Regions from separate parts of the Gilliamella sp. B3023 genome, predicted to be linked through region 1. Evidence: riboswitches for the same ligand, from Rfam matches in the RefSeq annotation. Region 1 holds a riboswitch; the other holds the start of a gene.
The links. Region 1 has a riboswitch for thiamine pyrophosphate ahead of tenA (thiaminase II). Riboswitches for the same ligand answer to the same signal wherever they lie in the genome.
Positions count from the first base shown of each region.

Region 2: another riboswitch for thiamine pyrophosphate. It lies ahead of thiM (hydroxyethylthiazole kinase); the one in region 1 lies ahead of tenA (thiaminase II).

Region 1 is NZ_JAFNNH010000021.1:40,255-46,444, forward strand. Features, by position in the region: gene pdxS (pyridoxal 5'-phosphate synthase lyase subunit PdxS) at 1-583, opposite strand, end outside; gene J3U16_RS10860 (PLP-dependent aminotransferase family protein) at 693-2,096, shown strand; gene J3U16_RS10865 (SemiSWEET family transporter) at 2,495-2,758, shown strand; gene J3U16_RS10870 (hypothetical protein) at 3,161-3,394, shown strand; gene J3U16_RS10875 (DUF1161 domain-containing protein) at 3,530-3,934, shown strand; TPP riboswitch at 3,971-4,059, shown strand; gene tenA (thiaminase II) at 4,111-4,755, shown strand; gene asnA (aspartate--ammonia ligase) at 4,802-5,794, opposite strand; gene J3U16_RS10890 (hypothetical protein) at 6,037-6,190, opposite strand, start outside.
Region 2 is NZ_JAFNNH010000003.1:155,799-161,988, forward strand. Features, by position in the region: gene J3U16_RS03110 (heavy-metal-associated domain-containing protein) at 343-549, shown strand; gene thiD (bifunctional hydroxymethylpyrimidine kinase/phosphomethylpyrimidine kinase) at 746-1,558, opposite strand; gene thiE (thiamine phosphate synthase) at 1,570-2,211, opposite strand; gene thiM (hydroxyethylthiazole kinase) at 2,211-2,996, opposite strand; TPP riboswitch at 3,049-3,150, opposite strand; gene trkA (Trk system potassium transporter TrkA) at 3,205-4,566, opposite strand; gene trpS (tryptophan--tRNA ligase) at 4,681-5,676, opposite strand; gene J3U16_RS03140 (phosphoglycolate phosphatase) at 5,700-6,190, opposite strand, start outside.

The DNA.
Region 1 (6,190 bases):
ACTCATAAGGTGCCCCAATCTCTTTAGCAAATGTCATCAACTCATCTTTTGATTTACCAACAACTAAACGAATTTGTTCATTTACTCGGCGCATATGCCTTACTGCTTCTACAATATTACCTGTTCCTGGTTCACCTTTGGTGCGTAGCATCGAAGCTCCTTCACCAATTCGACGCAGTGCTTCGCCTAAGTCACGACAACCACAAACAAAAGGTACGGTAAATTCATCTTTCAATAAATGATATTGTTCATCCGCTGGTGTCAGCACTTCGCTTTCATCAATATAATCGACGCCCATGGACTCCAAAATGCGTGCCTCAACGATATGACCGATTCGCGCTTTTGCCATAACAGGTATGGTAACTGCTTTCATCACTTCTTCAACGATTGTTGGATCAGCCATTCGTGCTACGCCTCCAGCAGCGCGTATATCAGAGGGAACACGTTCTAAAGCCATTACAGCCACTGCACCTGCTTGCTCAGCAATTTTTGCTTGTTCGGCATTAACTACATCCATAATCACACCGCCTTTTTGCATCTGTGCCATGCCACGTTTTACTGTTTGTGTACCTGTTTTCATGATTGCTCCTAATTAAATAAAGTATTATTCAAAATAAAATTGCTTCAATAAACAGCCAATTGGACTATAATTAACCCATCCAATTATGCATAAATCAAAAAACTGATAGACGATGTGGAATAAACAAAAATTAGCGGCTTTTGACGGAGCACTATTTAAAAAAGTGGTCCAGTTGATTGAAAACTACATTGAACAAGGGGTATTAATAGCGGGTGAGAGATTACCATCAGAGCGAGAGTTAGCTAAAAATCTGCACGTTAACCGCTCAACTATTGTCCATGCGCTAGATATCTTAACTGAACGTAATGTATTGGTTCGTAAGCAGGGTAGTGGAACCTTTATTAATGATCAAAAATGGGGGCTTCAAGCTTACTCCACCATTAACTGGCGACTGCCAGCCCATTTCTATCAAAATCGCAAAAGTGTATATCAACAAAAAGTATTTCAGACTCGTCAGCAAATGGCGAACATCTGTGATTTGGCTAATGGCGATTTACCAACTCATATGATGCCCAAATTAATGTTACCCAATATCACCTCTCATGAAATGGTTGCTTATGAAAAGCAAAGCGACACATTGCAATTGGGTCTACCTACACTCAAAGTGCAGATCGCCAATTATATGTTGAACCAATTTGGCATGATGGTTGATACCGATCAAATTTTAATAACCTCAGGAACGCAGCAATCCCTCTTTTTAATTACTCAAGGATTATTAAAACCTGGCGATGCAATAGGCATTGAATCACCTTCATATTTCTATTCATTACCACTATTTCAAGCAGCAGGTTTGCGGTTATATGGTATTGAGTGTGATGCCGAAGGGATAACCTTAGAGAGTTTACAAAAAGTCAGTTTAGAACGGCAAATTAAATGGCTATTTCTAAATCCAATATTTCAAAATCCAACGGGATGTGTGATGAGTAATCATCGAAAAAAACAGATATTGGCATTTTGTCGAAAGCAGTGTATTGGTATTGTTGAGGATGATGCTTATAGTGGGTTAGCTTTTGATCAAAAGAGTCATATCGACCCGATAAAAAAATATGATACCAGTAATCAAGTTATCTATTTAGGATCATTATCCAAATATATTGGTCGCAATATACGTATTGGTTGGATGATTGCTCCGAAAGAAATTATCGAAAAACTAGCCAATATAAGGCATCACATTGACTCAGGATTAAGTATATTACCGCAACTTTTAGCTGAAGAATATTTGACTCATCACTACCAATCCCATCAAGAATGGTTACGCCAGCAATTAAAACAGAAGGCTAACCAACTAATAGATTGGCTGGATGACTATTTTAAAGGTGACATCAATTACCAGATACCCACAGGCGGTTTTCATCTATATGCCCATTTGCCCGTTAGCAGTCAGGCGCAGGAGTTGGCTATTTTAAATCAATTACTAGCAAAGCATATAATAGTGTCACAAGGCACTGACTTTGGGGATCGAGTTGGCGCTATACGTTTAAGTTATGGTCATTTTGCAAAAGATTTGATGAGATAAAGCGAACTAAGTTTTTATTGATTGTTCTAACAGGTATTTGGTGTTAATAAATAGATCATAACTGCCCAGACAAACAGGCAGGGTTAATCGGTAAACTTCAAATCTCATTATTGGATTGAATCTCAGCTAAATAATCACAAAACTATCAAAAAATCACGGTTTTTATGCCTTATTAGCTACATCATTTGATATAACAATTTGCGTTTGATATAAGGCCTTCGTAGCAATAACATTTATTATTAAAAACCATATCCGATTACTTAAAATAGATTCACATAAAAAATCTTATCATTTTATTTACAAAATATTATCTGAAACCACGGTACACCAATATTTAACTCACTTGTTATATATGTTAGATTATTTGCTCCTTTCATATATAAGCAGGTAGGCTGATTTTGAATCTTTCTCCAAAAGCTTTTCACTATTTGGGTGTTATCGCAACACTTGCATCATTAGGAATGTACGTATCGTATATCCCACAAATTATCGACAATCTTCATGGATTTAAAGCTAATCCAACTCAACCTTTAGCGGCAGCAATTAACTGCTCATTATGGGTCTGTTATGGCTTATTACGACAAAAAAAGGATTGGCCAATTGCAATAGCTAATTTTCCAGGAGTATTATTTGGTTTAACCGCGTTTATTACTGCTTTATAAATTCTTGTTTTAACTCCCTTATATTTTCTTTATACAGCATAATATATGCTGTATTTTTTTATAATCACAATTTTTGTGAAATAGGCTAGATAATGGTTACTCAAAAATTGAGAAATCAGAGAAGATTAAAAATTAACCTTGCATATAACTTATTAATTATTATATTGTTATTGAGTTATCAACAGGTTTGTTAAATACTTATCAAATAATAAAGTGAATAATTTAATCAATTAATTTAATTTATCGATTTACTATTGTTATCTAATAGTGATTAGACTATAGTAAAAGTCAGCCTATTTTTTAGGCTGGATTCATCTTTAAAATCTATCAGAATGTTATTTATATAAAGATTAACTAAATTTGATGATTAACAAATGAGTTTTATAAAATAAGGAAATCACCATGGCTGATATTAATCTTTCCGATGATTTGATAAAAGATTTTATCTACTCAATGTACCGTAAAGAGGTATTATTAAATTTAAAAGGTGTGGTTTTGACTGAAGAAGATCGCAAACAACTCCACGCAAAAAGAGACTTTGTAAATCAATTATCTGAAGCCGAATTATCCGATATTCGCTCATGGGTTCTAGATAAATTAAAATTACTCGAAAACCAACACCAAGAGCAGAATTAACTAAAAAATCTATACTAAGCTAGCTTTTTCAAATCTATTGATAAAATTTATTTGCAGCGTTATTCAAAACGATATGGACAGTTTAAACAATCGTTTTATAATGCATCAGTTACTCGATAATCTTAAGGAAAGATCATGAAAAAGTTAGCAGTAGTTTTATTATTAGGTCTCCCAGTTATTGCATCTGCGTCCAATTGTGACGAAATTAGTGCAAATATCGCCGAAAAAATTAAAAATAACGGTGTTAATGAAAATAGCTTCCAATTAAAACTTGTTCCTCAAGGTGAACAAAATATTGAAGGTAAAATCGTTGGATCATGTGATCGAGGTAAACAAAGCATTGTTTATATTCGTACACCATCATCAAAATCAGTTAAAGATGAGCCTGAAACACCTGTTGAAATCACACCACAACCCGTCGAGAGCGACAGCCCTAGTAACGCTCCAGTTCAAACGCCAGCTTCGGCACCAGTAGAAAAAGTTCAAACTCCAGAGCCGACTTCTACAGAATCTCAGGAAACTGAACAAAAAGCAGAATAAACAGAAATTTAAGTAACCATTTTATAAATTTTATAATTTGTTTAACCGGGGTGCTATAGGCTGAGATTATACCCGTTGAACCTGATTCGGTTAATACCGACGAAGGGAGTTTAAAACACGTCTATTATAGAAATCTGTTTAACTCCTTATAGCGAATTTATCAAAAAGGAGTCATTATGCCATCATTTAACTCACTGATTGAATCAAGCGAGTGGAAACACTACATTCAACATGATTTTGTTCAACAATTAGGAAAAGGCACATTAGACTTAACCTGCTTTCAATACTACCTTAAACAAGATTATCTTTTTTTAATCAACTTTTCCCGAGCTTGGGGACTTGCAGTATATAAAAGTCACGACATTGCTCAAATTCGGCAATCATTAGAGAGTTTAAAAACCATTGTTGAAGTTGAACTCGATCTGCATATTGAATATTGCAAAAAATGGCACATATCTGAATATGAACTAAGCACATTAAAGGAAGCCAAAGCCAATAGCGATTATACACGTTATGTGCTTGATATTGGATTACACGGCGATATATTAGATATACACATAGCAATGGCGCCCTGTTTAATTGGGTATGGCATGATTGCTAATTGGATTCAAGGTTGGAACGAAAACAACCCATATCACTCTTGGATTGAGATGTATGCCAGTAAGGAGTTCCAACAAGCAGTACAAAAAGAAATTGCTTGGATAGAACAACAATTACTTAATATTAGTGAAAACCGATTTAAACAATTAAGCCAAATATTTAAGCAAGCGACGCAATTGGAAATAAATTTTTGGCAAATGGCATTGGATAAAAGTGACTAGTAAACAGCATGTTTTACCATTTTAGATAAAACATGCTGAGCATGAATTATAAAAGTTGTTGATAGTTTTGCTTGGTTACATCATCCCAAACACTTGCTTGGACTTGCCCAATATGATGTTGTTGTAAAAGCAACATAGTTAGTCGAGATTGTCCAATTCCGCCACCAATTGTCTGTAAAAAATCACCATTAGCTAATGCCTTATGCCAAGCATATTGCAGACGATCTTCATTATTGGTTAATTTTAATTGACGCTTTAACGTCTCAGGATCGACGCGAATACCCATTGACGAAATTTCAAAACCACTATTTAAAACTGGATTCCAAACTAAAATATCACCATTTAATCCTTTAGAACCCATCTCATTATCGCTACTCCAATCATCATAATCAGGGGCGCGCACATCGTGTTTTTCTTTATTTGACAAATCACCGCCAATACCGATTAAAAATACTGCGCCTAAGTCTTTAGTAATCGCGTTTTCGCGCTCTTTTGGTGACAAATTAGGATAACGTTTCAATAACTGCTCACTATCCATAAAAGTGATCGACTCTGGTAAAAAACAAGAAAGATGATATTTTTCTGAAACCACTTTTTCTGTAGCCTTAATAGCACTATAAATCTTCTCTACCGTCTGTTTTAAATAAGCAAGATTGCGATCTTCAGGACGAATTACTTTTTCCCAATCCCATTGATCGACATAAACAGAATGAATAGGGGAGAGCTTATCTTCATCAGGGCGAAGTGCTTTCATATTGGTATAAATACCTTCACCAACTGGAAAATTATGTTGGCTCAATATTTTGCGTTTCCATTTAGCGAGTGAATGAACCACTTCAAATTGCGCATCAGGAATACTCTTAATATTAACCTGAACCGCCTTCTCAGTCCCAGATAAATTATCCTGAACACCATCACCAATTTGACTCAAAAGTGGGGCTTGAACTTCAATTAGTGATAAATTATTAGCTAATTGCTCAGCAAAAAATTGTTTAACAAAATTGATCCGTTGTTGCTGCTCTTTAAATGATATCGTCATGTCTCATCTCAAAAAGTGAATGGGTTAGTGACGATAAATTAAACTAGAAAACTGAAATATGCAAGTTAGAACAGATTCGGACTTTTTATAAAGCACTAAGCACTATAATCAAATTCACGGATTTCCGATGCGGGCAAGGACTGCATCACACATTAAACGTAAAAATTGAAATTAAATTACCCAATAATACAATATATTAGGTAATTATGCTTCATCATATAGGTAAAAGATAATTGAGTTAATTATTGATTAAAATAGGTGGAAACAATATGGGTTAAATTTGGCTTTTGCCATTTTGCGATGAACACAAAATTAGGTACTATAAATGGATATCTTTTGTTTCCAGCCATAGTAAATTCAAATTTACTGGTAATCCAGCCTTTTTTGAACTTGAAA
Region 2 (6,190 bases), on a different contig from region 1:
AAAACTAACTTTATTATCAAAACCACATAGATGAATAAATATACAATCTAATTTTGTATAAGTCGATTATTTCTGTTATTCAATTTTTATTCTTGAAGGATAACCTTGATTATTTTTCTTGGCACCATGGTTTATTTGAGTATAAAGGAGCAGAAACGCTCAATCATTACGATTTATTAATAACAGATATAAATCTTATAAATTTTCATTATTCTGAGGTGTTTTTTTTGTAGGCTTATTGGCGTAATATAATCACTATACTTTATATGGCAGACAAATTTATTTTAATTATAGATGTTCCAACGTTGCACTAGATGAATTATTAGATAACAAAAGGGGATAATGATGAAATTAATCGTCGATAATATGAGTTGTCAACATTGTGTTAAAACCATTACTAAAGCAATTAATGATATTGATCCTAAAGCTAAAGTGACCGTTGATTTAGCGAAGCATGAAGTTGATATAGAAGGTGGTACTATCTCACAAGAAGCTGCAATTCAAGCCGTTAATCAAGCGGGGTTTGAGTTTGTGGGTATTTCGTATTAAGGCAATACTATTTACAATTTCTCATTTTAAACGATTAAGACAATCGCTTAAATACTAGATAATACAAATATCCAATAGCCTCTATTTGACTAGATAATGCACTAAAAAAGTTTTCATATACTTCATTGGCACGGATTGTCGATGAAGTATAAAGCTGTTGAAAATAGCGTTTGCCGAAAATACCACATTTAGCTTTCTAGCCTTTTCCTGCGGTGTCCCACCATTGATAAAAATGGTGAGTAGGTCCAATTCCTTTACCAATTTTCAAATTATCTGCATTTTCAATGGCACCTTGTAGGTATTTTTTTGCTTGTTTAACGGCTTCTTCTAACTCATATTTTGGTAGTAATGCTGCAATAGCTGCCGATAATGTGCAACCTGTACCATGAGTGTTTTTAGTTTGGATACGTGGTGATGCCATTCTGATGATCTTTGTTGGCGTGATTAGATAATCCGGACTTTCTTGACTTGGCAAATGTCCCCCTTTCATTAATACTGCCTGACAGCCTAATTTGAGTAGCTCATAACCCTGTTGTTGCATTTCATCTTCGTTTTGTGCCTCATGACAATCAAGTAATGCTGCTGCTTCTGGAAGGTTAGGGGTGATGATGGTGGCGAATGGTAATAGCAATTCTCGAATAGCGGTAATGGCATCATTTCTCAATAAAGGATGCCCCCCTTTGGCTATCATTACCGTATCAAGAACAATATTGGCAATAGGATTATTGCTTAATAAATGATTAACCGTGGTTACAATCTCTTTATTCATCAGCATACCGATTTTAACGCTATCAATATGGATATCTTGATAAAGTGTGTTAAATTGAGCCTCAACAAATTCGGGTGGCACTGGGTATATGCTATTAACACCTTGTGTACTTTGTGCGGTTAAAGCAGTAATGACTGACATCCCATAAGCGCCAAGCGCTGAAAAGGCCTTTAAATCGGCCTGAATACCTGCACCGCCACTAGGATCGCTACCAGCTATAGTTAATGAAATTGTTGTCATGGTTTAGTTTCCTATCTTGCTTGTCTTATTTTTCTTATTAAATCAGATGTTGCATTAGCAATATCTCCTTGCCCGCAAATTGCGGATACAACGGCAATACCTTCAATGCCAGTTTGAATCACTTCAGTTAAATTGTTTACACCGATACCACCTATCGCAACGGCAGGGCATTGTTTTGCTTTAACAAGTTCAGTCAATTGGGCGATGCCTATTGCTTCTGCTGCATCTTTTTTGGTGGGGGTTGGATAGATAGGGCCAATACCTAGATAATCGACTAGTTGCCAAGGAACGCGCTCAAGTTGCGAATAATTAGAGACTGAAAGCCCTATCCATTTATCTTCTCCAATTAATCGTCGTGCAACTTCGACAGGTAGATCGCTTTGTCCAACATGAACACCATCGGCATCGACAGCTAAAGCTATATCAATATGATCATTAATCAATAGTGGAACTTGAGTGTCGATTAATACTTCTTTTAAAGCTTGGGCGGCTTTATACCAATTTTTACCTGAATATTCTTGTTCTGAACGTAATTGAACGGCAGTAACACCATTTTCAACTGCAAACTTAGTGGTATTAACCATACCATTTATGCCATCACAAAGTACTGGGTCAAGTACTAAATAGAGTGTTAAATCAAGTTGCTTCTTCATCAAAAATCCTTATTTGTGGTGAAAAGAGAAAGTTGGTCAATAATTGACATAGCAAAAGTACCTAGCCCTTGCTGTTTATTAGCGAGTTCACCCGCTTTTTTCATCATAAAGCAGGCTGAAGCAGTAGCCTTTAAATGATCTTCAGAACTTGCAATCAATGCAGCTACAATCGCAGATAATGAACAACCAGTACCAGTTACTTGTGTTAGCGCGATATCACCCCCAACAATGCTATAAACCTGCTCACCATCTGTGACATAATCGGTCTCACCTGTTATTGCAACAATGGTTTGATATTTCTTGGCTAATAGCATTGCCGCATCTAATGCAGAATCAGTAGAATCCAGCCCATCAGGCCCTTTTGATGATGATTGTTGACCACTTAATGCTAGAATTTCTGAAGCATTTCCTCGAATAACTGTCGGTTTAAATGTTAATAATTGCTTAGCAATTTCAGTACGATATTTCAATGCTGCTCCAACTGCGACAGGATCTAATACCCAAGGAGTTTGATTAGCTTTTGCGGCGGCTAGTAACATGCTTTTAGCGCTATGACTATTGATCGTACCAATATTAATTAACAAACCATTTGCAATGGCAACAAAGTCCTCAACTTCTTGCTCAGCTACCACCATCGCTGGTGAAGCCCCAATCGCCAAAAGAACGTTAGCGGTGTAATTTTGTACCACATCATTGGTAATACAATGGATTAAAGGTCGCTTCTGATGAACTTGCTCAATAAAAGGAATGGCATCTTGATTTGAAAATAATTTAATGACCGACATATTCTTTCCTTATCTAATAAATAATATTAAGGGAAGAATGTGTCAAAAGCGGTAATTAAGACAGAGACTTCCCTACGCTGGCATGATCCAGATCAGGTTCAACGGGTAAATTCTCAGTTTTTTGCTCTAACAAAAAACACCCCGAGTCTAAATAACAAATTTGGATAAAATTGAATCTATTATGAACTGAGTTTAAAAATTAAACAAGTTATTGTAATAATCTTTCTATATCACTAATGGCGCGTCTATCCGGTAAGAAAATTATTAAATGATCGCCATCTTCAATCATTAAATCCGTATTTACTATAATTACATCTTCACCACGAACCACGGCACCAATCGTAGCACCTGAAGGTAATTTTAAACTGTTGATATTTTTACCGACTAATTTTGAATTTTCGGCTTCACCACGAGCAACTACTTCGACAATTTCTGATTCACCTTGGCGTAATGAGACAACTTTAACTACACCTGTTTGCCTAACATGGCTTAGTAGTTCTGAAATAGTGGCATGTTGTGGTGAAATCGCGATATCAATAACACTATCGTTAATCAATTCTAAGTAGGCTTGTCGCTGGATAAGAACGATGACTTTTTTTGCCCCCATTCTTTTTGCCAGCATAGATGACATAATATTGGCTTCATCATCGCTAGTGACCGCCACAAACAGATCGGTTAACTCGACTTGCTCTTGCGATAATAATTCTTGGTCTGATGATTCACCATGTAACACGGTGGTATTAACTAACTGCTCAGCTATTAATTCAGCTTTTTCTGCATTACGTTCAATCAACTTAACTTGATAATCATTCTCTAAACGTTTAGCTAAAGCAATGGCAACGCCACCACCACCGCTAATAATAATACGTTTATAAGGTTTTTCTAGCCTTTGTAGTTCACTGGTTACTGCTTTAATGTTGAGGGGAGGGGTAATAAAATAAACCATGTCTCCAGCTTCAATTAAAGTCGAACCTATTGGACGAATAAAACGATTTTGACGATAAATAGCAACAACACGCGCTTCGACATGTGGTAAATGCTCTTTAAGTTCGGACAGTTCGCTCCCCACTAACGCACCACCGTAATAAGCGGTTACAGCAACCAAACAGACACGATTATCATAAAACGAAGCAAACTGTAGAGCACCAGGATATTGAACTAATTGGCTAATATGATTTGTAATTAAGTTTTCAGGAGCAATAATATGATCGATGTTGATACAATCTTTATTGAAGAATGGGTATCTTTCATCGTTATATTCAGGAGCACGGATTCTAGCAACTTTTTGTGGAATATTAAACATCACATGCCCAATCTGACAAGCCATCATATTTACTTCATCAGAATTGGTAACGGCAACTAACATATCGGCTGATTCCGCGCCAGCACTCTCTAATACTTGTGGGTAAGAGGATTTACCGCAAATGACTTGTAAATCAAAACGCTCTTGCAAAGATTGCAATTTATCATGATCTTCATCAACGACAGTCACATCGTTCTGCTTTTCAGTTACTAGATATTCAGCAAGTGCACTACCAGTTTGGCCTGCACCAAGAATGATAATTTTCATAATAAACCTATTATAATCAAAAGGCCTCAAGCTAACTCATTATTAGAACAATAGAGCTCATATCAATTAAAGCCGTTTGATATTGTTTAGTAATAATCGCAATCTTATTTTAGATTATACAAAACCGATTGCGTCATAAACCTTCTTCAACGTAGGCTCTGCTTTAGCGCGAGCTTTTTGTGCTCCTTCTTGCATAATTGAAAGAAGATAATTTTCATCATCTCGATATTGATGATATTTTGCTTGTAAACCGGTTAACATCTCGATAACTTGATTTGCCACCTCGGTTTTTAGATGACCATACATTTTGCCTTCAAACGCTTTTTCAAGTTCAGCAATCGGCTTACCTGTAATACCTGTCAAAATATCTAACAGATTTGAAACACCGGCTTTGTTTTTTGAATCATAACGTACAACAGGTGGTTCGTCTGAATCGGTCATTGCCCGTTTAATCTTCTTCTCGACATCTTTCGGATTCTCAAGTAAACCAATAACATTGTTACGATTCTCATCTGATTTAGACATCTTTTTGGTTGGATCTTGTAAAGACATCACACGAGCACCTACTTTAGAAATAAACGGCTCAGGAACAGTAAAAATATCGCCATAAAGTGCATTAAAACGCATAGCGATATCACGTGATAACTCGAGATGTTGTTTCTGATCATCACCTACAGGAACTAAATTAGCTTGATATAACAAAATATCAGCAGCCATTAATACTGGATAATCAAATAGCCCGGCGTTAATATTTTCAGAGTGACGAGATGACTTATCTTTAAACTGCGTCATACGGCTCAGTTCACCAAAATAAGTATAACAGTTCAACGCCCAACCTAATTCAGCGTGAGCTGGTACTTGTGATTGAACAAAAATAGTACTTTTTTGTGGATCGATACCACACGCCAAATAAAGCGCTAACGTATCAAGTGTTGCTTTTCGCAACTTATTAGGATCTTGACGGACCGTGATCGCATGTTGATTGACAATACAATAAACGCAATCATATTCATTTTGCAAAGACACCCAATTCTTCAAAGCCCCTAAATAGTTGCCTAATGTTAGTTCTCCTGATGGCTGAGCGCCACTAAATACAATTGGTTTACTCATAATTTATTCCTAATTTATACTCATTATTTTTTTGCATCAGCCTTTGGCTGAGGTAATAAGGTTAATATATCTTTAAAATCATCAAATAAAAAATCAGGCTTGCTAGATGCAATCGACACCCCATAATTATAACCATAACTTAACGCCACTGTTGGGCAATTAGCATTTTTAGCAGCAGTAATATCATTCTTTGAATCACCAACAAACAGCAACTGATCACTAAACAATCCAAAGGTTGCCATGACTTGATAAAGTGGGGCGGGGTGTGGTTTCAACTTAATCACATCACCACCACCAAGTACCAATGAAAAGTATTCTTTAATACCTAATGACGTCAATAAAGCAGGTAAAAATTGCGCAGGTTTATTGGTAACTAAAGCTAAGGGATAATGATTTTCATAAAGCGTTTTTAAGGTTTCTTTAACATGCGGGAATAGCGTTGTTTGCTCATCCATAACCTCATCATAATGATGATTAAACAACTGTTTCGCTTTATTGAAATCCTCTTTAGACG